3 regions of the Erwinia sp. INIA01 genome follow, and region 1 is predicted to be linked to each of the others. Evidence: predicted binding sites of a transcription regulator. Region 1 holds the regulator's gene; each other region holds the start of a gene.
What was found. Region 1 encodes LexA, which represses DNA repair genes until DNA is damaged. Its sites were predicted from a motif close to TNCTGTATGTACATACAGNA; they were not measured.
Positions count from the first base shown of each region.

Region 2: a site for LexA is predicted at 4,957-4,976, ahead of umuD (translesion error-prone DNA polymerase V autoproteolytic subunit). Genes of this name have one in related genera too.
Region 3: a site for LexA is predicted at 4,355-4,374, ahead of mutH (DNA mismatch repair endonuclease MutH). Genes of this name have one in related genera too.

Region 1 is NZ_JAPDNC010000002.1:40,358-47,220, reverse strand. It holds gene zur (zinc uptake transcriptional repressor Zur) at 1-387, shown strand, start outside; gene OMR58_RS02155 (CsbD family protein) at 585-794, opposite strand; gene dinF (MATE family efflux transporter DinF) at 1,040-2,368, opposite strand; gene lexA (transcriptional repressor LexA) at 2,449-3,057, opposite strand; gene OMR58_RS02140 (diacylglycerol kinase) at 3,165-3,533, opposite strand; gene plsB (glycerol-3-phosphate 1-O-acyltransferase PlsB) at 3,662-6,085, shown strand; gene ubiA (4-hydroxybenzoate octaprenyltransferase) at 6,227-6,863, opposite strand, start outside.
Region 2 is NZ_JAPDNC010000004.1:96,054-102,916, forward strand. It holds gene ldcA (muramoyltetrapeptide carboxypeptidase) at 1-881, shown strand, start outside; gene OMR58_RS08490 (DinI-like family protein) at 1,033-1,278, shown strand; gene OMR58_RS08495 (hypothetical protein) at 1,689-1,814, shown strand; gene OMR58_RS08500 (ornithine cyclodeaminase family protein) at 1,900-2,829, opposite strand; gene umuC (translesion error-prone DNA polymerase V subunit UmuC) at 3,254-4,516, opposite strand; gene umuD (translesion error-prone DNA polymerase V autoproteolytic subunit) at 4,516-4,938, opposite strand; gene OMR58_RS08515 (DMT family transporter) at 5,163-6,056, opposite strand; gene OMR58_RS08520 (Lrp/AsnC family transcriptional regulator) at 6,191-6,622, shown strand; gene OMR58_RS08525 (GNAT family N-acetyltransferase) at 6,760-6,863, opposite strand, start outside.
Region 3 is NZ_JAPDNC010000002.1:701,765-708,627, forward strand. It holds gene aas (bifunctional acyl-ACP--phospholipid O-acyltransferase/long-chain-fatty-acid--ACP ligase) at 1-474, shown strand, start outside; gene lplT (lysophospholipid transporter LplT) at 467-1,681, shown strand; gene OMR58_RS05065 (NADP(H)-dependent aldo-keto reductase) at 1,814-2,854, opposite strand; gene OMR58_RS05070 (YgdI/YgdR family lipoprotein) at 3,075-3,290, opposite strand; gene mutH (DNA mismatch repair endonuclease MutH) at 3,436-4,122, opposite strand; gene rppH (RNA pyrophosphohydrolase) at 4,807-5,334, shown strand; gene ptsP (phosphoenolpyruvate--protein phosphotransferase) at 5,347-6,863, shown strand, end outside.

The DNA of each region.
Region 1 (6,863 bases):
GCCTACGATTTACTGGATTTACTGCGGGCATCGGAACCTCAGGCTAAACCACCTACCGTTTACCGGGCGCTGGATTTCCTACTGGAGCAGGGCTTTATTCACCGCGTGGAATCCACCAACAGCTACGTGGTCTGCCACCATTTCGAAGAGCCGTCGCACACTTCCGCAATGCTGATCTGCGATCGCTGTGGTTCTGTTACCGAACAGCATGCCGATGGCGTTGAAGAGATCCTCAAAAAGCTGGCGCAGAAAACCGGCTTTACCCTGGCCCACAGCGTGATTGAAGCGCACGGCTTTTGCCAGAAGTGCAGTGAAGTTGAAGCCTGTACCCATCAGGATGCCTGCGATCACGATCACAGCGTGCAGGGTAAGAAACGCGGGCGCTGAGATAGCCGACCTGCGAATGCAAAAGTCCCACAAGAAAGATATTTAGTTTGCGAGCGCGGAAGGTAAACAAGCTGGCAATGATACGCTTGCCGCAGACTGAAGATTGATACGTCAAGATCTAACAGAAGGTATGTAAAGCGCTTTGTCGGCACGTCCTTGTGCCAGGGGGTAGGAGCTTCTTCCTGAATTAAGTGTGGTTACCAGCGGTGATTATTGCGGCTTTCCCAGTCGCGAAGTTCCTTCTCGGCCTGGTCTTTCTGGTAGCCATAGCGTTCCTGAATCTTACCGACCAGCTGGTCGCGTTTACCTTCCACAACCGTCAGATCGTCGTCGGTGAGCTTGCCCCATTGCTCTTTCACTTTTCCTTTAAACTGCTTCCAGTTGCCGCTGATTTCATCGTTATTCATAACAGACTCCTTCTGGCTGAGATTAATGGTCTGGAATATTTCTATTCGTCACTCCGCTCAATAACCAGATAATTATCTGACTAAACGCCGAACTTACAGATAATTGTAGTGCAAATTTCGGAAGATGCTGCGCACGGGCCAATCGGAGTGCCTTAAAAGCCTGAAACCCAACGCAAGAAATCAAAAAAAACCAGCCCGTTCAGCAAGCTGGCCGTTATTCAGGGAGAAGTAAGCAAATATGTCTGTCAGCGCGACAGGGCAAACCAGGTACCGTTTCGCCAGTGTCGCTGCCAGATAAACCACAGGCTGATACCGCGCAGCAGCAGGAATACCGTCACCGCCAGCCACAGACCGTGATTGCCCAGCAGCGGAACGGTAAACAGCGTCAGCCCAAAGCCTGCTGCGGCCACCACCATGCTGTTACGCATTTCGCTGGCGCGGGTGGCACCGATAAACATGCCGTCCAGTAGATAGCAGCCTACGCCAGCCAGCGGCATCACCACCTGCCACCATAAATAGCGATCGGCCAGCTCCCGAAGAGGCTCCAGAGAGGTCAGTAGCGCCACAATATGCTCGCCGCCGAAGGCATAAATCAACGAGAACGCCAGCGCAACAACGCCGGACTGGCGGCAGGCCGCATGCCAGACGCTGAGCAGCTGCTGGCTGTTTCCCGCACCAAAGGCTTCTCCCGAACAGGCTTCGACCGCATAGGCGAAGCCGTCAAGCGCGTAGGCGGTGAAGGTCAGAAACATCAGCAGCACCGCATTGACGGCAACAATATCGCTGCCGAGCCGCGCGCCGAAAATCGTCAGTGAGGCAAAGCACACCTGCAACAGCAGAGAACGCAGCATAATGTCGCGGTTCAGCCTCAGCAGGCGGGCCAGATTACCGCGCCATGCACTCAGCAGCAGACGCAGCGACAGGCCACGCATCACCATCACCCGCCACACCAGCAGCAGCCCGACCAGCAGGCTGACGTATTCCGCAATAGCGGTAGCCGCCGCAGCGCCCTGAACGCCCCACTTCAGGCCAATAACAAACCACAGATCCAGCAGGATGTTCACCAGGTTGCCCACCACCAGCAGGATCACCGGCGCACGGGCATACTGTACGCCCAGCAGCCAGCCGAGTAATACCAGGTTTGCCAGCGTGGCGGGCGCGCTGAGCCAGCGGATCTGCATAAACAAATCGGCCTGGTGCAGCACGTCCTTACTGCCGCCGGTCAGCCCCAGCGCCAGATGGGTCAGCGGCGCTTTCAGCACAATAAAGGTGATACCGGCCATCAGCGCCAGCAGCAGCGGCTGCATTAACGCACGGGCCAGAGCGGGTTTGTCGTTTGCGCCAAACGCCTGTGCGGTCAGCCCGGTGGTGCTCATGCGTAAGAACAGCAGCAGCATAAACAGGAAGCTGGTGATAGTCGTACCAATCGCCACGCCGCCGAGGTAGGTCGGGCTATCAAGATGTCCAATAACCGCGGTATCCACCAGACCTAGCAGCGGCACGGTAATATTGGAGAGGATCATCGGCAGCGCCAGCCGCCAGAGATTTTTATCGGCAGCCGTCAGCAGTCGCATCGTGTTTCAACCGGAAGCAGGGAGTGATGAGAGATCGCAAAACGCGCCGCAGAGGGCGACGCGTCATATTCGGTGGGGGATTACAGCCAGTTGCCGTTGCGGATAACACCGACGGCCAGGCCTTCTATGGTCAGCGTCTGCTGACGCAGGTCGACAACAATCGGCTGAAACTCGCTGTTTTCCGGCAGCAGGTGAACGATGTTACCCTGCTTCTTCAGACGCTTAACGGTCACTTCGTCATCAATACGCGCCACAACAACCTGTCCGTTACGCACGTCTTCCGTTTTATGCACCGCCAGCAGATCGCCATCCATAATGCCGATGTCCTTCATCGACATGCCGCTGACGCGCAGCAGGAAGTCCGCATTGGGTTTAAACAGTTCGGGGTCTACCGAGTAGTGGCCTTCGATATGCTGCTCGGCCAGCAGGGGTTCGCCAGCGGCAACGCGGCCGATCAGCGGCAGGCCATCGGCCTCTTCCATCATCAGACGAATACCGCGCGATGCGCCGGAAACGATCTCAATCACGCCTTTTCTGGCCAGCGCTTTCAGGTGTTCTTCTGCAGCATTAGGGGAACGGAAGCCGAGCTGCGAGGCAATTTCTGCCCGCGTCGGTGGCATACCGGTCTGGTTAATGTGGTCGCGAATCAGGTCGTAAACCTGCTGCTGCCTTGCCGTTAGTGCTTTCATCCCGCCCCCTGGTTGTTTATACAGTCGACTGTGAGTATATACAGGTATTTGCGCGTTGGAAACCCAAAGCTGGCTAAAAAACAGCAGTTTGTTGAATTTCGGAAAACCTATCGCAAATGTGCAATCAATAGCATTGCCCACACAAAAATTGCCAATATTATGCTTAATAATACGGCGGCAGATCCCATATCTTTGGCACGCCCGGCCAGCGGATGAATTTCACTGCCGATACGGTCAACCACCGCTTCAATCGCACTATTAAGGATTTCAACAATAATCACCATCACTACGGAGCCAATCAGCAACACGCGGGTCACGGCATCCACATCCAGCCAGCAGGCGATCAGGATGGCGACGATGGCAGCAATCGCTTCCTGCCGGAATGCCGCTTCATGCTGCCAGGCAGCACGTATACCTTTCCAGGAATAACCCGCTGCTTTTACAATTCGAGTCAGTCCGGTGGCGTTATTTGCCATAATCAGGGAACCCTTTGGGAAGTTTAACGTCAATGAGAGGGTGTAGCACATTTTGCAACACCACAGATTCTGTTAGCGCTTTCTGGTATGCTTGCGGCGCTTTGCTAACAAGAGGCTTCATGTTGTCTATGTCAGGTTGGCGTAATTTATATTACAAACTGTTGAATCTGCCAGTGAAATTCCTGGTAAAAAGTAAGGCAATCCCGGCCGAACCGGTTGCCGAGCTTGGGCTTGATACTTCTCGCCCTATTATGTATGTGCTGCCTTATGATTCAAAGGCCGATCTCCTTGCCCTGCGCGAACAGTGCCGCAAACAGGATCTCCCCGATCCTTTGCATCCGCTGGAGATCGACGGCACCGTGCTGCCCCGCTATGTGTTTATCCATGACGGTCCGCGCGTGTTCCCCTATTTCGTACCGAACCTTGAGTCGGTCAAGCTGTTCCATGACTATCTGGACCTGCACCGTAATCATCCCGATCTGGATGTACAGATGGTGCCGGTATCGGTGATGTTTGGCCGTGCGCCGGGGCGCGAAGTACAGGGTGTCGAACAGCCGCATCTGCGGGTGCTGAACGGCATTCAGAAGTTCTTTGCGGTGATCTGGCTGGGTCGCGATAGCTTTGTGCGTTTCTCGCCTATCGTCTCGCTGCGCCGCATGGCGACCGAGCACGGTACCGATAAAACTATCGCACAGAAGCTGGCACGCGTGGCGCGTATGCACTTCGCCCGCCAGCGGCTGGCAGCCGTAGGCCCGCGCCTGCCGGTGCGCCAGGATCTGTTCAACAAGCTTCTGCAGTCCAAGGCAATTGCCAAAGCAGTGGAAGATGAAGCGCGCAGCAAGAAAATTTCCCATGAAAAGGCCCAGCAGAACGCCGTTGAGCTGATGGAAGAGATCGCGGCTAACTTCTCCTATGAAGCAATCCGCCTGACCGATCGCGTGATGGGCTGGACCTGGAGCAAGCTGTATCAGGGCCTGAACGTCAGCGGCGGCGAGCGCGTGCGCCAGCTGGCGCAGGACGGGCATGAGATCGTCTATGTGCCCTGCCACCGCAGCCATATGGACTACCTGCTGCTCTCCTACGTACTTTACCACCAGGGGCTGGTGCCGCCGCATATTGCCGCCGGTATCAACCTGAACTTCTGGCCTGCCGGCCCGATCTTCCGCCGCCTGGGTGCGTTCTTTATTCGCCGTACCTTTAAAGGCAACAAACTTTACTCAACGGTATTCCGTGAATATCTGGGTGAGCTGTTTACCCGCGGCTATTCGGTTGAGTACTTTGTGGAAGGTGGCCGTTCGCGCACCGGACGTCTGCTCGATCCGAAAACCGGCACGCTGTCGATGACCATTCAGGCCATGCTGCGCGGCGGGAACCGCCCAATCACGCTGGTCCCCATCTACATCGGCTATGAACACGTGATGGAAGTAGGGACCTACGCGAAAGAGCTGCGCGGTGCGACCAAAGAGAAAGAAGGCTTTATGTCGATGGTTCGCGGCCTGCGTAAGCTGCGCAACCTCGGCCAGGGCTACGTCAACTTTGGTGAACCTCTGCCGCTGGTCACGTACCTCAACCAGCGCGTGCCGGAATGGCGCGATTCTATCGATCCGATTGAAGCCCAGCGCCCGGCGTGGCTGACTCCGGCGGTCAACGATATTGCCCAGAAAGTGATGGTGCGTATCAACAACGCCGGTGCGGCCAATGCCATCAACCTGTGCGTTACGGCACTGCTGGCATCACGCCAGCGTTCGATGACCCGCGAGCAGCTCACCGAGCAGCTGGATTGTTATCTACAGCTGCTGCGCAATGTGCCCTACTCCAGCGACTCTACGGTGCCGGACGTCAGCGCTGAAGCCCTGCTGGAACATGCGCTTGGCATGAACAAGTTTGAGCTGGAGCAGGACAGTATCGGTGAGATCGTCATTCTGCCGCGCGAGCAGGCGGTTCTGATGACCTACTATCGCAACAACATTCACCACATGCTGGTGATGCCGTCGCTGATCGCCGCCATTCTGATGCAGCATCGCGAACTGAGCCGTGAGGAGCTGCAGCGCCAGGTTAGCGTTATTTATCCGATGCTGAAGAGCGAACTGTTCCTGCGCTGGGAAATCAGCGAACTGCCTGCGGTACTGGATGCGCTGGTCGCCGAAATGGCGCGTCAGGGCCTGCTGCTGGCCGAAGAGAACAGCCTGCGTCTGACCCCGGGCCGCTTCCGTACGCTACAGGTGCTGGCCGCTGGCGTGCGTGAAACCCTGCAGCGCTATGCGATTACCTTCTCTATTCTTAGCGCTAACCCGGCGATTAACCGCGGTACGCTGGAGAAAGAGAGCCGCACCATGGCTCAGCGCCTGTCGGTGCTGCACGGTATCAATGCACCTGAGTTCTTTGATAAAGCCGTGTTTACCTCACTGGTGCTGACGCTGCGCGATGAAGGCTACATCAGTGACTCCGGTGATGCGCAGGTTGAGCAGACCCAGAAGGTTTATCAGCTGCTGGCAGATCTGGTGACGCAGGATGTTCGCATGACGATTGAGAGTGCGGTCGCCCACGACTGATATCACAGACGGGTTTGACACGAAAAAAGGGGCAAACCGCAAGGTTCGCCCCTTTTCTATTATCTGAAAGACTCGTGTGCGCGGCTTACTACTCACCTGTACCCGCCACATAGCGACGCGGAATGATTACCGCTACACCAGCTACCAGATGCTCAGTGCAATCCCGACAAACAGCACCAGCCCAACATAGTTGTTGTTAAGAAACGCCTGGAAGCACTTCTCACGCTGACGGTCGGCAATCAGCTTCTGCTGGTGTACAAACAGTACGGCTGCCAGTAACAGTCCCCAGTAGAAAATGCCGCCTAAACCACTCAACCAACCGGTCAGCGCCAGCAGGGCGAGGGTTGCCAACTGCAGCAGTCCGATAATCAGCTTGTCATGACGCCCAAACAGGATCGCCGTCGACTTCACGCCGATCTTCAGGTCGTCGTCGCGGTCAACCATCGCATACTGCGTGTCGTACGCCACCGTCCAGCAGATATTGGCCAGGAACAGCAGCCAGCAGGTTAACGGCAGGGTTTCGTTCACCGCCGCCCAGCCCATCGGAATAGCCCAGCCGAACGCCGCGCCCAGCACCACCTGCGGCAGGTGGGTGTAACGCTTCATAAACGGATACATCCACGCCAGCAGCAGCCCGCCCAGCGACAGCCAGATGGTCATGCTGTTCATGGTCAGTACCAGCAGGAAGGAAACCAGCAGCAGGCAGACAAACAACACCTTTGCCTCATTGCTGGTAACCGCGCCGCTCGGCAGCGGACGTCCTCGTGTGCGTTTTACA
Region 2 (6,863 bases), on a different contig from region 1:
ATGCCGCACAGCGCGGTATTGACCGCCTGCGTGCAGACGGACATCGGGTGACCCATACCGACATTATCAGCAGACGCGAACAGCGTTTTGCCGGTAGCGACAGCCAGCGGCTGGCCGACGTTAACGATCTTGCGCGGCTGGAAACGCTGCCGGACATTGTGCTGGCCGTACGCGGCGGCTATGGTGCCAGCCGCCTGCTGCCAAATCTTGACTATAAAAGCCTGGCGGACCGCCTTTGCGGCAGGCCCGTTGCGCTGTGCGGGCACAGTGATTTTACTGCCATACAGCTTGCCCTGCTGGCTCAGGCCGGATTGCAGAGCTTTAGCGGCCCCATGCTGACAGGAAATTTTGGTGCGGAAACGCTCTCTGATTTCACCCTCAACAACTTCTGGCTGGCGCTGACCTCTGCGCAGTTCACCCTGCGCTGGCAGACCACGCCACAGCAGCTCAGCACGTCGGGCACGCTCTGGGGGGGAAATCTGGCGATGATCGCCTCGCTGATCGGCACTCCCTGGCTGCCGGATATCCGCGACGGAATTCTGGTGATCGAGGATGTTAATGAGCATCCATTCCGCGTTGAACGCATGCTGCTACAGCTGTTGGAAAGCGGCATTCTGGCGCGGCAAAAAGCCATTGTGACCGGCAGTTTTACCGGCAACACGCTTTCTGACTACGATAACGGTTACGATTTCAGCAGCGTATGGGAGCTTATAGCCCAGCGCAGCGGACTGCCGCTGGTAACCGGTCTGGACTTCGGCCACGGTCACGATACCGTTACGCTCCCGCTGGGCGCACGGGCTGAGCTTAACGTTAACGGCAGCGATGCCGCACTGACAATCTCCGGCCATACCATTCTCGGCTCGTCACCAGCGAATCAGTGATTTAGCGAAAACTCACCCGCAGCGCGGTATAGTTGACTGAAGCCAGCCAGAACGCGGGCCGAGCACCCGGTCGGTTCGCGAAATAGTGTTTGAACCCGCTCTCATATACCTGTATTTTTATACAGATAAATTCAAAGGGAGCGGAAGTAAAATGTTTGTTGAACTGATTTATGACAAGCGCAACGTGGCGGGACTGGCGAACGCCGAGCAGCTGATACTGGAAGAACTGGAAAAACGCGTTCAGCGGGTTTTCCCTGATGCGCTGGTCAAAGTGAAACCGATGCAGGCCAACGGCGTAAAAAGTGACGCCAGTAAAACCGATAAGGCCACGCTGATGCGTATCATCGAAGAAATGTTTGAGGAAGCGGACCAGTGGCTGATTTCTGAAGAGTATTAATGTGGGAAAGGGCAATCCAACATTTTTTTTGATTTCGCTCGCAAATAACGCGTTTTTGCCTGGCAATAACTGAGAATACTCCTATCATTAAAATTAATCGATTTCCCTGGTGTTGGCCCGCATTAAAGCTCTTAGCGGGCTTTTTTTTTACGTAAATATAAGTAAATATTAACTGTTATAACATACACTGCTTAATCTCCTCTGAAAGAATTCTTATGCTTTACTCCCTTTTTAATCACGCCTCATGGCCCGAAATATTTTCCCTGAAACGCAATCGGCCAGTAGCCAGCCTTGCCATATTTTAGCCCTGCGAAATTGTGATTCCGATCAATGCATAATCGACACTTTAGGTGCAGCAAAGCCACGCTATTTACGTTCCTGAAAGAAGAAAAAACAACGAAAGGACAGACATGAACGCCGTACTATTTTGTGCCCTGTTGCTGATTGGGGGGCCATTGATGGGATTTTTGGTGATCGTTGGCGCCTGCCTGCCGGGGATGCTGGGTGAGATCCTGCATCGACCCCGGCGTCATTAGATCGGCGGACCACTAACCGGCATCCACCCGATAAGCGCCAGTAAAAATAACCACCGGGTGAATCATAACGTCTCTACGCTACGGATTACCGGTTTAAACGATCGATCACCAGCAGGCTGACCATCAGGTCCAGGTGCGCGCCGCCCGCATTCTTATACAGCGTAATATCCTGCTGCTGCCGGCAGAAGCTCGTGTTCTGGCAAATTTCATAGAGATCGGCCTCGATATGCTGTTCCGTAATCATGCCCAACCGCAGTGGAATATGAAGATCGCCTGACATCGCGGCGTTGGTCCGGTCGTCGACAAATACCCGTGCTTTTGCCACCGCTTCGCCGTCTGCTTCCTGCATATCCGGGCGATATCCACCCAGCAGATCGATATGCGTACCGGGCTGCACATCTTTCCCCAAAATCAGCGGTGACGCCGAGCTGGTGGCCGCGGTGATAATGTCCGCGCGGCCTACTGCCGCGCTAAGATCCTGCACAATTTCCGCTTCAATTCCCTTCTCTCTCAGCGTGGCCAGCGTCGCAGCCAGCTTTTCAGCCGTGCGGTTCCACAGCAGCACGGTGCGAATGGACGGTCGGATATGCAAATAGGCATCGACCAGCGCCGTTGCCACCGGTCCGGCCCCCAGCACCAGCAGTGTGGCGCTGTCTTCACGGCTCAGTATGCGGGCAGCAGCCACCGAATCTGCCGCCGTTTTCCAGCGGGTAATCGCCGGGCCATCAAGCACGGCAGAGATCGCTTTTGTCTCTTCGTCTATCACCACAAAAGCGGCATCCTCCGCCGCGCGTGGCGGTTTTGCCTGTGCGTTAGCCGGATAAATTGAGGCGATCTTTAACCCGGCACCGCGACCGGGCAGAATAACGCCCCGGCTAAGCAGGCCATAAGCAGCATCACCGAGGAAAAAGCCTTCCCCGGTATGGCGAGCCCCCAGATGCGCCGAGTGAATGGCGTTGATGACGCCCTCCCATTCCAGCAGGTCATGAATGGTTTTTGCGGAAATAAATTGCATAAAACAGCTCCTGAACGTAATCAGCACGAAATCAACGAATAAGGGGACAAGTACGGCTTAAGAATGTGCATATCGAACAGATGCAGATCAACTGCTGAAATTTATGATGCCCCGCAAAGATAGAAAGGCTTTACGTTGTGGTAGAAAATTCAGGCCGGGAGTTATTTTTATTTTTATATAAATCATAACGTTATAATTTATTTATTTCTTTTAACATTTTTTTGTTAATTAAGAGAAAGATCACACTCACGCTAAAAGAATATTACGGCAGCATGTTTTCTCATTTTTCCTGCCGCCCAAATGTAATCCTATTTTCTCACCCACTGCGGGCGGTGGCGGAAAGTTCAGGCGCTTAATCGAAATTATTCCTGTTGCGGCCAGGCAAGAGAACATCTGAGTAAACTCACTCTCCATAAGTGCCGGATTACTTCGCCATCGGCAGGTCCTGATAGCGGGTGGTATAAGCCGGTGACAGCATTTCGCGCTTCATCGCCCAGGGTTTCTGAATCCCCTGCCCGGCAAACCACAGCGTGCCCCTGCCACTCTGGTTCACGCGGTCGATCACCTGCATCAGTGCCTCGCTGTTCTGCTGCGGTTTGAAATCATCGAACAGATTAAGCTGCGAAACGCCGTGGCTGAAAAAGTCGCCGAGCATCACCCCGGCCTTCATATATCGGTGCCCGTCGCGCCAGATGCGATCGAGTGCATGTATCGCGGCACGAATAATATCCCGGGTATCATTGGACGGCGTCAGCAGCATACTCATCGCCTGATTGCCGTAAAACGGTTCATTCACCGTATGTGGACTGGTGCGAATAAACACCGCAATCTGCCGACAGTACTGCTTTTCTGCCCGCAGTTTTTCCGCCGCGCGCACTGCATAGTTACACACCGCTTCACGCATATCGGCATAGTCAACGATCCGCGAGGAAAACGAACGCGAGCAGAGGATCTGCTGCTTGTTCGGTGCCTGTTCCTCCAGCGCCAGGCACGGTTCACCGCGCAGTTCTCGCACCGTGCGCTCCAGCACCACGTTAAAGTGCTTGCGGATAATCCACGTGCTCTGTTCCGACAGATCTTTTGCGGTAATAATGCCCATCGCATTCAGCTTCTTGCTAATTCGCCGACCCACACCCCACACCTCTTCCACCGGCACCAGCGCCATCAGCTTGCGCTGGCGATCCACGTTCGACAGATCCAGCACGCCGCCGGTCCGCGTCCACGTTTTTGCCGCGTAGTTGGCCAGCTTTGCCAGCGTTTTGGTCTGGGCAATCCCGACGCCCACATTCAGGTGCGTATCGCGCTTCACCGTTTCACGGATCTCGTGCCCGAATTCTTCCAGCACCCGGCAGTTGCGTACGCCGGTCAGATCGATAAATGCCTCATCGATCGAGTACTCCTCTACCGCCGGGGTAATCTCCTCCAGCGTGGTCATCACCCGGAGACTCATATCGGCGTAGAGCGCATAGTTTGAGCTGAACACGCTCACCCGGTGCTGCCGCAGGTGGTCTTTGATTTTAAAATAGGGTTCGCCCATTTTTACGCCGACCGCCTTTGCCTCCGCCGAGCGGGCAATCACGCAGCCGTCGTTGTTGCTCAGCACGCAGACGGGTTTACCCTTCAGATCCGGTCTGAACACCGTTTCGCACGAAGCGTAGAATGAATTTACATCCACGAGGGCAAACATCACTTACCCAGCGTTTTAATCACGTGCTTCACCACGCCGAAGATGTCGAACTGATCAGCATCGGGAATCGGCATAATCGAATAGGCGGAGTTCATCGGCCGCAGGTGCAGATAAGGCCGCAGCATCAGCTGCTTGACGGTGAATTCGCCGTCCAGCGCGGCCACCACAATATCGCCGTGTTCCGCCTTCAGCGAGCTGTCCACCACCAGCATGTCGCCCTCGCCAATTCCACCTTCAATCATCGAATCGCCGCTGACCTTGATAAAGTAGGTTGAGCTGGGGTGGCTCACCAGCAGGTCATTGAGGTCGATGCGCTGCTCAATGTAGTCCTGCGCAGGCGACGGAAAGCCACAGGGCACCCGGCTGATAAACAACGGCAGGTGCAGAATGGCGCGGATTTCTGCGGGCTGATAAAACTTCATGGTTACGACCTCAAAAGTTACTGTATATAAATACAGTAATATTGTTTTACCGCTTTGATCAAGGTCAGAAACAGAAGGTTTTTGTAAAGCGGTTGCTGGAAAAGGGAATTTATTTTGCCTCGGTGTCGGGCTGACGCACCTGCTTCATCACGCGCGGGCATCCGCACTCGAACAACTACGACTAACGTGGAAAGCGATATCGGGGGCCAGCCAGCCCTCCCTGCTTAATCGTTAACCGCACACGGCTGCGCTGGCAGCCGCTTAACACGCATCATCCCGGCTGCCGCCAGCAAAATAGCAGCGGTCCCCGCCATCTGCAACGGATGTAAGCGATGCCCAAAAGCGACGGCATCCACGATAAACGCCACCACCGGGTAGATAAATGAAAGCGCGCCGGTAAGGTGAGTTGGCAGGCGCTGGATCGCGCCGTACAGCAGGATATACATTAATCCGGTATGCACGACGCCCAGTGTCATCAGCAACGACCAGCTGGCGGGCGCAATGGCATCATGGCTTTGCAGCGCAAACGGCAGTAACAGCACCGCTCCCACCAGCACCTGTACCAGCGCAATAAAATGCGGCGGCATTCCACTGAGTTTTTTAGTGATAAGCGCCGCCAGGGCATAGAAAAATGCCGCCCCCAGCGCCAGCAAAATCCCCATCAGATAATCGCTGCTGCTGACAGCGGTATCAGGCCGCGTCTGCACAATCAGCAGTAACCCGGCAAATGACAGCAGCAGCCAGCCCAGCTTCGCCCGCGTCAGGCGTTCGTGCAAAAACAGCGCGCCCAGTCCCACCAGCATAAACGGCTGAGTGTTATACACGGCCGTCGCTATAGAGATGGATGCGCGTGAATAGGCGGCAAACAGTAGTAACCAGTTAACCACGATAGCCACCCCGCCGAGTGCCGCCAGCAGGAGCTGACGCCGGGAGATCCGCCCGTGCCGCAGCAGCCCCATTGCTGCACAGACGGGCAGCAGGGTCAGTGCGCCAAACAGACAGCGCCAGAATACCACTTCGGTTACCGGCCTGCCGGAAAGCGTCACCAGCCAGCCGATGGTGCCGGAAATGATCATCGCCGCCGTCATCTCCAGCGTGCCGCGTGTCGTGTTGTTCATCAGATTTCCCAAATGTGTCGGATCGCGTGGTCAATAATTTACCCGCAACTTCGACAAATTCACCTGCGATAAACAAGGCACTTATGCAAAAATACCTGTGTTAAAAAGGTAAAAACGGAGAAAAACTGATGGCCCTGGATGATATCGATCGCCGCCTGCTCGCGCTGTTACAAACCGATGCCCGGACGCCGATTAAAGCGCTGGCTGAACAGATCGGCCTTTCCGCTCCCGCCGCGGCCGAACGGCTGCGACGTCTGGAAGATCGCGGTGTAATTCGTGCTTTTACCGTCGAGGTGGATGCGCACGCGCTGGGCTACTCGCTGCAGGCCATCGTCCGCATCAAGCCGCTGCCGGGAAAACTGCATGAGGTGCAGAAACTGCTGGAAGCCATTCCTGAACTTGCGGAATGTGACAAAGTGACGGGCGACGACTGCTTTATCGCACGCCTGCATCTGCGTTCCATCGAGCATCTGGATTTTATTCTGGATCGCATCACCGATAAGGCAGAAACCAACAGCGCGATTGTGAAGTCTCAGCCGGTTAAGCGGCGGTTACCGGGGTATTGAAGCGTGGCCGACTGGCATCGGACTGCACGTTCAGCGTAAAGGTCCAGCCCAGAATAGGATAACTTTCCGGTCTGAAATTGAGATTTTTGATAACTTTTTTTGATAACTGTTTATATGCCAGCCAACAAAAACGAACATTATTGTTTATCCCATTCGGCGTGGGTCAGTGTAAACAGCATGCTGGCGGGCGCATTTTTCACATCATGAATGTCCCGTACATATCTGAGTCCGGCATTCGTCA
Region 3 (6,863 bases), 660 kb from region 1:
ATCATGAAAGGCTATCTGCGCGTTGAGCGTCCCGGCGTTCTTGAAGCGCCTGAGGCCGATAACGGTGAAGGACGGATGGAGAGCGGCTGGTACGATACGGGTGATATCGTCAGCTTTGACGATGCCGGCTTCTGCCAGATTCAGGGACGCGTGAAGCGTTTTGCGAAGATCGCCGGCGAGATGGTTTCGCTGGAGAGCGTAGAGCTGATTGCGCTGAAGGCGTCTGATGAAAAACAGCACGCGGCGACGATTAAGCCGGACGGCAATCGTGGCGAAGCTCTGGTGTTATTTACCACCGACAGTGAGCTGACCCGCGAACGTTTACAGCGCGCAGCACGTGAACTGGGTAGCCCTGAACTGGCGATCCCACGCGATATTCGGGTGTTGAAACAGCTCCCGATGCTCGGCAGCGGCAAGCCGGATTTTGTTACCCTGCGCGAAATGGCCGAGCGGCCAGAGGAGACTCATGAATAGTCCGACTGCCGGATCAAAACCATTATTGTCGAAAGGTATGATGGCGGTGATTGCCGCCCAGTTCCTCTCCGCTTTTGGGGATAATGCCCTGCTGTTCGCCACTCTGGCGGTACTGAAGCAGCTGGTTTATCCCGACTGGAGCCAGCCGATTCTGCAGATGGTGTTCGTTGCCACCTATATTGTTCTGGCTCCGTTTGTGGGCCAGGTGGCCGACAGTTTTGCGAAGGGCCGGGTGATGATGTTTGCCAACGGCCTCAAGCTGCTTGGCGCACTGACAATCTGCGTTGGGCTGGACCCTTTCTTAGGTTATGGTCTGGTTGGCATTGGTGCGGCCGCCTATTCCCCGGCCAAGTACGGGATTCTCGGCGAGCTGACTGATGGTGAAACGTTGGTCAAAGCCAACGGTCTGATGGAGTCCTCAACGATAGCCGCGATTCTGCTCGGCTCCGTGGCGGGGGGATACCTTGCCGACCTCAATCTTACCAGTGCGCTGCTGGCGTGTGTTGTCGCCTATGCGCTGGCGGTCGTTGCTAATTTGATGATCCCCAAACTTGCAGCGGCCCGCAGTGGCCAATCCTGGCGACCTGCCGCGATGTCCGCCAGTTTCTTCCGCGCCTGTCGCGTTTTGTGGCGCGACGGCGAAACCCGCTTCTCGCTGGTGGGTACCAGCCTTTTCTGGGGGGCCGGCGTTACGCTGCGCTTTCTGCTGGTGCTGTGGGTTCCGGTGGCGCTGGGCATTACCGACAATAAAACGCCAACGATGCTTAATGCGATGGTTGCCGTCGGCATTGTGTTTGGTGCCGCAGCGGCGGCAAAACTGGTGACGCTGAAAACCGTCGGGCGCTGTATGCCTGCCGGCGTGTTAATCGGTGTTGCGGTGGTGGCTTTCTCGTTGCAGCATACGGCGCTGAACGCCTACGTGCTGCTGGCGATTATCGGGATGCTGGGCGGTTTCTTTGTGGTACCGCTGAATGCGCTGCTGCAAATGCGCGGAAAGCAGACGGTGGGTGCAGGTAACGCGATTGCGGTACAGAACCTGGGTGAAAATACGGCGATGCTGGTGATGCTGGGGCTGTATTCTCTGGCGATTAAGCTGGGCGCACCGCCGGTTGCAACCGGCGTCGGGTTTGGTGCACTGTTTGCCCTGGCTATTGCCGTTCTCTGGGGTTGGCAGCTGGCGCAGAAGCTTAAAGCTGTTGCTTCATAATCCGTGTCTTATGATGCTGATGTGCTGATGTGCTGATGTGCTGATGTGCTGATGTGCTGATGTGCTGATGTGCTGATGTGCTGATGTGCTGATGCGGGGCCCGATGGCCCCGCAAACATTTGTGCAGATCCGTCAGGGGGCAGGGTAAGTATAACGGCGGTGGATTGCTTCCAGCTCGTCAATAATTTCGGCATCCAGAGTCAGATCGTAGCTGTCGATATTCACAGTAAGCTGTTCCAGCGTTGTGGCTCCCAGCAGCGTGCTGGCAACAAACGGTTGCTGACGCACAAATGCCAGCGCCATTTGAGATGGATCGAGTCCGTGGCGCTGCGCCAGTGCAACATACTCGCTAATTGCTAACTGAGCCTGCTCGCCGCTGTAGCGTGTAAAACGGCTGAACAGCGTATTACGTGCGCCTGCAGGCTTCGCACCATTCAGATATTTTCCACTTAGCGTACCAAACGCCAGGCTGGAGTAGGCAAGCAGTTCGACGCCCTCATGCTGGCTGATTTCTGCCAGCCCCAGCTCGAAGCTGCGGTTTAACAGGCTGTAAGGGTTCTGGATGCTGACGATTCGCGGCAGCTCATGTTTTTCGGCCAGTTGCAGATAGCGCATCACGCCCCATGGCGTTTCGTTTGAAACCCCGATGTAACGAATCTTCCCTGCGCGCACCTGTTCGGTCAGTGCTTCCAGTGTTTCCAGCAGTGTCACCGGCGCGGTGTTATCGGTGTACTGATAGTTCAGTTTGCCGAAGTAGTTGGTCTGACGCTGAGGCCAGTGCAGCTGATACAAATCGATATAGTCCGTATTCAGCCTTTTCAGGCTGGCGTCCAGCGCTTCACGAATATTTTTGCGATCCAATGCCTGATTGGGTCGGATAGAGGCATCGGCACCGCGTACCGGACCCGCCACTTTAGAAGCCAGTACTATTTTGTCACGGCAGCCGCGCGCTTTCAGCCAGCTGCCGATATATTTCTCAGTTAAACCCTGTGTTTCCGGGCGCGGCGGCACCGGATACATCTCCGCTGTGTCAATCAGATTAATGCCGCGGCTAAGCGCCAAATCAAGCTGGGCATGCGCGTCGGCTTCGCTGTTTTGTTCCCCAAACGTCATGGTACCCAGACCAAGAGAGCTGACTTCAAGTGTGCTGTGGGGGATACGGTGATAATGCATAGCAGACTTCCTTTTTTCATTATTAAAAGGTCAGGGACATCAGCTGCGTCCGCAACAGGGGATCCTGGCAAAAGATTGCGGTGTCTGTGCTTACAGAAGCAGAACCCGGTTTTCGACTATAACCGCCAGACGCGGGAGGTGAAAGAGGGATTACCCATCAGAGAGAGGAAAGCATATCGTTTGCCATCTGAAATATCAGCGCCAGATGGCAAAGCAGGGTTTAGCGTTCAACGATTGAAGAGATTTCATCACCGTTAATCTGTATTTCATGGCCGGATTCATCAACGTATTTCACCAGTCCAGTTTCTTTATCAATACTTGGCTTACCGTCGGTCATAATCATTTTACCGTCTTTGGTCGCCATCACGTAGTCACTACTGCAGCCGCTTATCAGCATTGATACACTCAGCGCCGCAATACCTAACATCCACTTCATACTTGTCTCCCTTAATATTTATTACTTTGATGAGTGTAGTAATAAACTATTTTCCCTGTAGTGATAATTTCATCAGTCTGAAAATGGACTCAATCAGGCGCATATTATTGACATTCGTATAATCTTCCGCAAATCAGCAGGAAAACTACAGAAAAAAATGGCGTGCAAGCAGCGCTGCCGTAAAGGTTTTTTTCAGATAAAAGCCGCGCGGCAGAGTCATAATGGGTTGCCCATGGCGGCCAATACCTTCGGTCAGAGCCTTACTGTTAGCTGCCTTGGGACGAATTTGCAAAACCTCGCCGTGGCGAGCGGTAATCTGTTCAACCTGACCCAACACAATCATATCCATCAGCTCCTCCCAGTCGCGCTGCAGCTGATGTTCTTCTTCGTCATTTGGGCTCCAGAGCAGCGGAGCGCCAACATGCCGCTCTGCCAGTGGAATCGCTCGTTCACCCTCTACCGGTATCCACAGCACGCGCCCGAGCTTATGCCGCACGTGACTGTTTTGCCAGGTGACGCCGCTATTACCGGTCAACGGTGCGACGCAAACGAAGGTCGTTTCGAGCGGGCGTCCGGCGGCATCTACGGGAATCGTCTTCAGCTCCACGCCAATTTCGGCAAAATCCTGTTCCGGCTTACTGCCTGCACTGGCACCGAGATAACGTTCCAGCAGCATCCCCACCCAGCCCTTATCCCGTTTAAGGTCTCGGGGAATCGGTAAACTTATACGTTGGGCAAGTTCACCGAGAGTATAACCGGCAAGTGCGTTAGCTCTGTCCAGCAGTTCGGTTTCATCACGGGGGGGAGGAACGAGGAAAGGAGCGCCTGTCATTGTGATATCCAGATCTGTTTAAAAAACGACCTCTCAGTTCCAGCGTTATACGGCTTAACGCTAATTCTGGGGGTAAGCATAATAATAGCATGATAAATCATGTTTTTTATTCCTCCCATTGAAGGGGATTTACACTGCTCAGACAAGTTTTACCCGTCTTGTCACCGACAGTGAACAGGATCTTCTACATAGTTATCCACAGAAAAATGGGATAACTCACATTTAAAAATAATACTGTTTCGATTTACAGCCTTGACGAAGGGGATTTTGGCAACTTTAGCCCCTTTCATGTCCAACTAATCACCATATTCTGTGGATAAATCATCAAGTGCTCGATCTTTCGCCAGTTGCCGGAAGCCTGTCTGTGACAGCAGCATGACAGCACCTGATTCAACGTAAAAATGACGTTAAACCTTATGATTAACCTGGGGTTATTTCTTTTTTTTGCGAGGTGTCTCCAAACGTTGAATAAAGTTTTCCCCACCTGTTAACTGAGTTCTGCACAAAGCTATCCACAGAAAACGTGAATAAGATCGCCTTTTTGCCCCTGTTTCTGTTTATAACTCTGTCTGCTGGTAATAGTTATCCAAGTTCAATGCGGACTCGCAGGCATAAACCAGTGGTTTACCGCCTGTAAGGAGTGTGAAACAATCAGAACATCCAGTTTTAGTTTGAGGTAGTCCGGTGATCGATGATGATGGCTACCGCCCGAATGTTGGTATCGTAATTTGTAACAGGCAGGGACAGGTTGTGTGGGCAAGGCGCTATGGCCAACACTCCTGGCAGTTTCCTCAGGGAGGGATCAATCCTGGCGAGACGGCGGAACAGGCGATGTACCGCGAACTTTTCGAGGAAGTCGGTTTGAGCCGTAAGGATGTTCGCATCCTGGCATCCACCCGTAACTGGTTACGATATAAATTGCCAAAACGTTTGGTGCGTTGGGACACAAAGCCGGTTTGTATCGGCCAAAAACAGAAGTGGTTTCTTCTGCAGCTGTTGTGCAATGACGCGGATATCAATATGCAAACCAGCAGCACGCCAGAGTTTGACGGCTGGCGATGGGTCAGCTTCTGGTATCCGGTACGCCAGGTGGTCTCTTTTAAACGCGATGTTTACCGCCGCGTAATGAAAGAGTTTGCTGGTGTGGTTATGCCCCTGCAGGAGAATACCGCGCAGAGAAATACGCAAGGCTTTCGAAGGAAGAGAGGTTAAGCCACGTAGATTATGCTCACACAACTACGCGAAATAGTTGAGAAAGTGGCGGCAGCGCCCCGGCTTACCGAGGCGCTGGATATTCTGGTTAATGAGATTTGTCTGGCCATGGATATCGAGGTTTGCTCGGTTTATCTGGCCGATCATGAACGCCGCTGTTACTACCTGATGGCAACGCGTGGGCTGAAAAAGCCGCGTGGGCGTACTGTCGCCCTTGCATTTGATGAAGGCATCGTTGGGCTGGTTGGTCGCCTTGCTGAACCCATTAACCTTGCTGATGCGCAAAAGCACCCCAGTTTTAAATTTATCCCCTCCGTGAAAGAAGAGCGTTTTCGCTCGTTTCTTGGCGTACCGATTATCAGCCGACGCCAGCTGCAGGGCGTTCTGGTGGTTCAGCAACGCGAACATCGGCAATTCGATGAAAGCGAAGAGTCGTTTCTGGTTACCCTTGCCACTCAGATGGCGGCGATCCTTTCTCAGTCGCAGCTTAATGTTCTCTTTGGGCAGTACAGGCAAACGCGAATCAAAGCGCTGGCGGCCTCACCTGGCGTAGCGATAGCCGAAGGCTGGGTTGATTCTTCACAGCCCTCACTGGAACATGTTTCCGCCGCATCAACGCTGGATTCTGTGCGTGAGCGTGAGCGTCTGGCGCTGGCGATGGCCGAAGCATCGAACGAATTTCGCCGCTACAGCAAGCGTTTCACCGCCAGCATGCATAAAGAAAGCGCGGCTATTTTCGACCTCTATTCGCACCTGCTCAGCGATGCGCGACTGAAAAAAGATCTGCTGGCGGAAATTGATGCCGGTTCGGTGGCTGAGTGGGCAGTAAAAAAGGTTATTGAGAAATTTGCCGCGCAGTTTGCCAGCCTGCAGGACAGCTACCTGCGGGAGCGGGCGGGTGATTTGCGTGTGCTCGGCCAGCGCCTGCTGTTTCACCTCGATGATACGATTCAGGGCACCAATACCTGGCCTGAGCGTTTTATTCTGGTGGCCGACGAACTGACTGCTACCACCCTGGCAGAGCTGCCGCGTGAAAGACTGGCGGGGGTTGTCGTGCGCGATGGTGCCGCTAACTCTCATGCGGCAATCATGGTTCGTGCAATGGGTATCCCAACGGTGATGGGAGCCGATATTCAGCCCGACCTGATGAAGGGACGCTTGCTCATCGTCGATGGTTATCGCGGTGAGCTGCTGGTCGATCCCGAACCGGTGCTGGTGCAGGAATATCAGCGGCTGATCAGTGAAGAAAATGAATTAAGCCAGCTGGCAGAAGGTCTGGTTGAGCAGCCGGGTGCGCTTAAAAGCGGCGAACCGGTGAAAGTCATGCTTAACGCGGGTTTGAGTGCTGAACATGAGCATCCGCTCGGTAGCCGGGTAGATGGCGTGGGCCTTTATCGTACCGAGATTCCGTTTATGTTACAGAACGGTTTTCCCTCGGAAGAAGAGCAGGTTGCACAGTACCAGGGAATGCTGCAGCTGTTTCTCGATAAGCCGGTCACATTGCGCACGCTGGATATCGGTGCCGACAA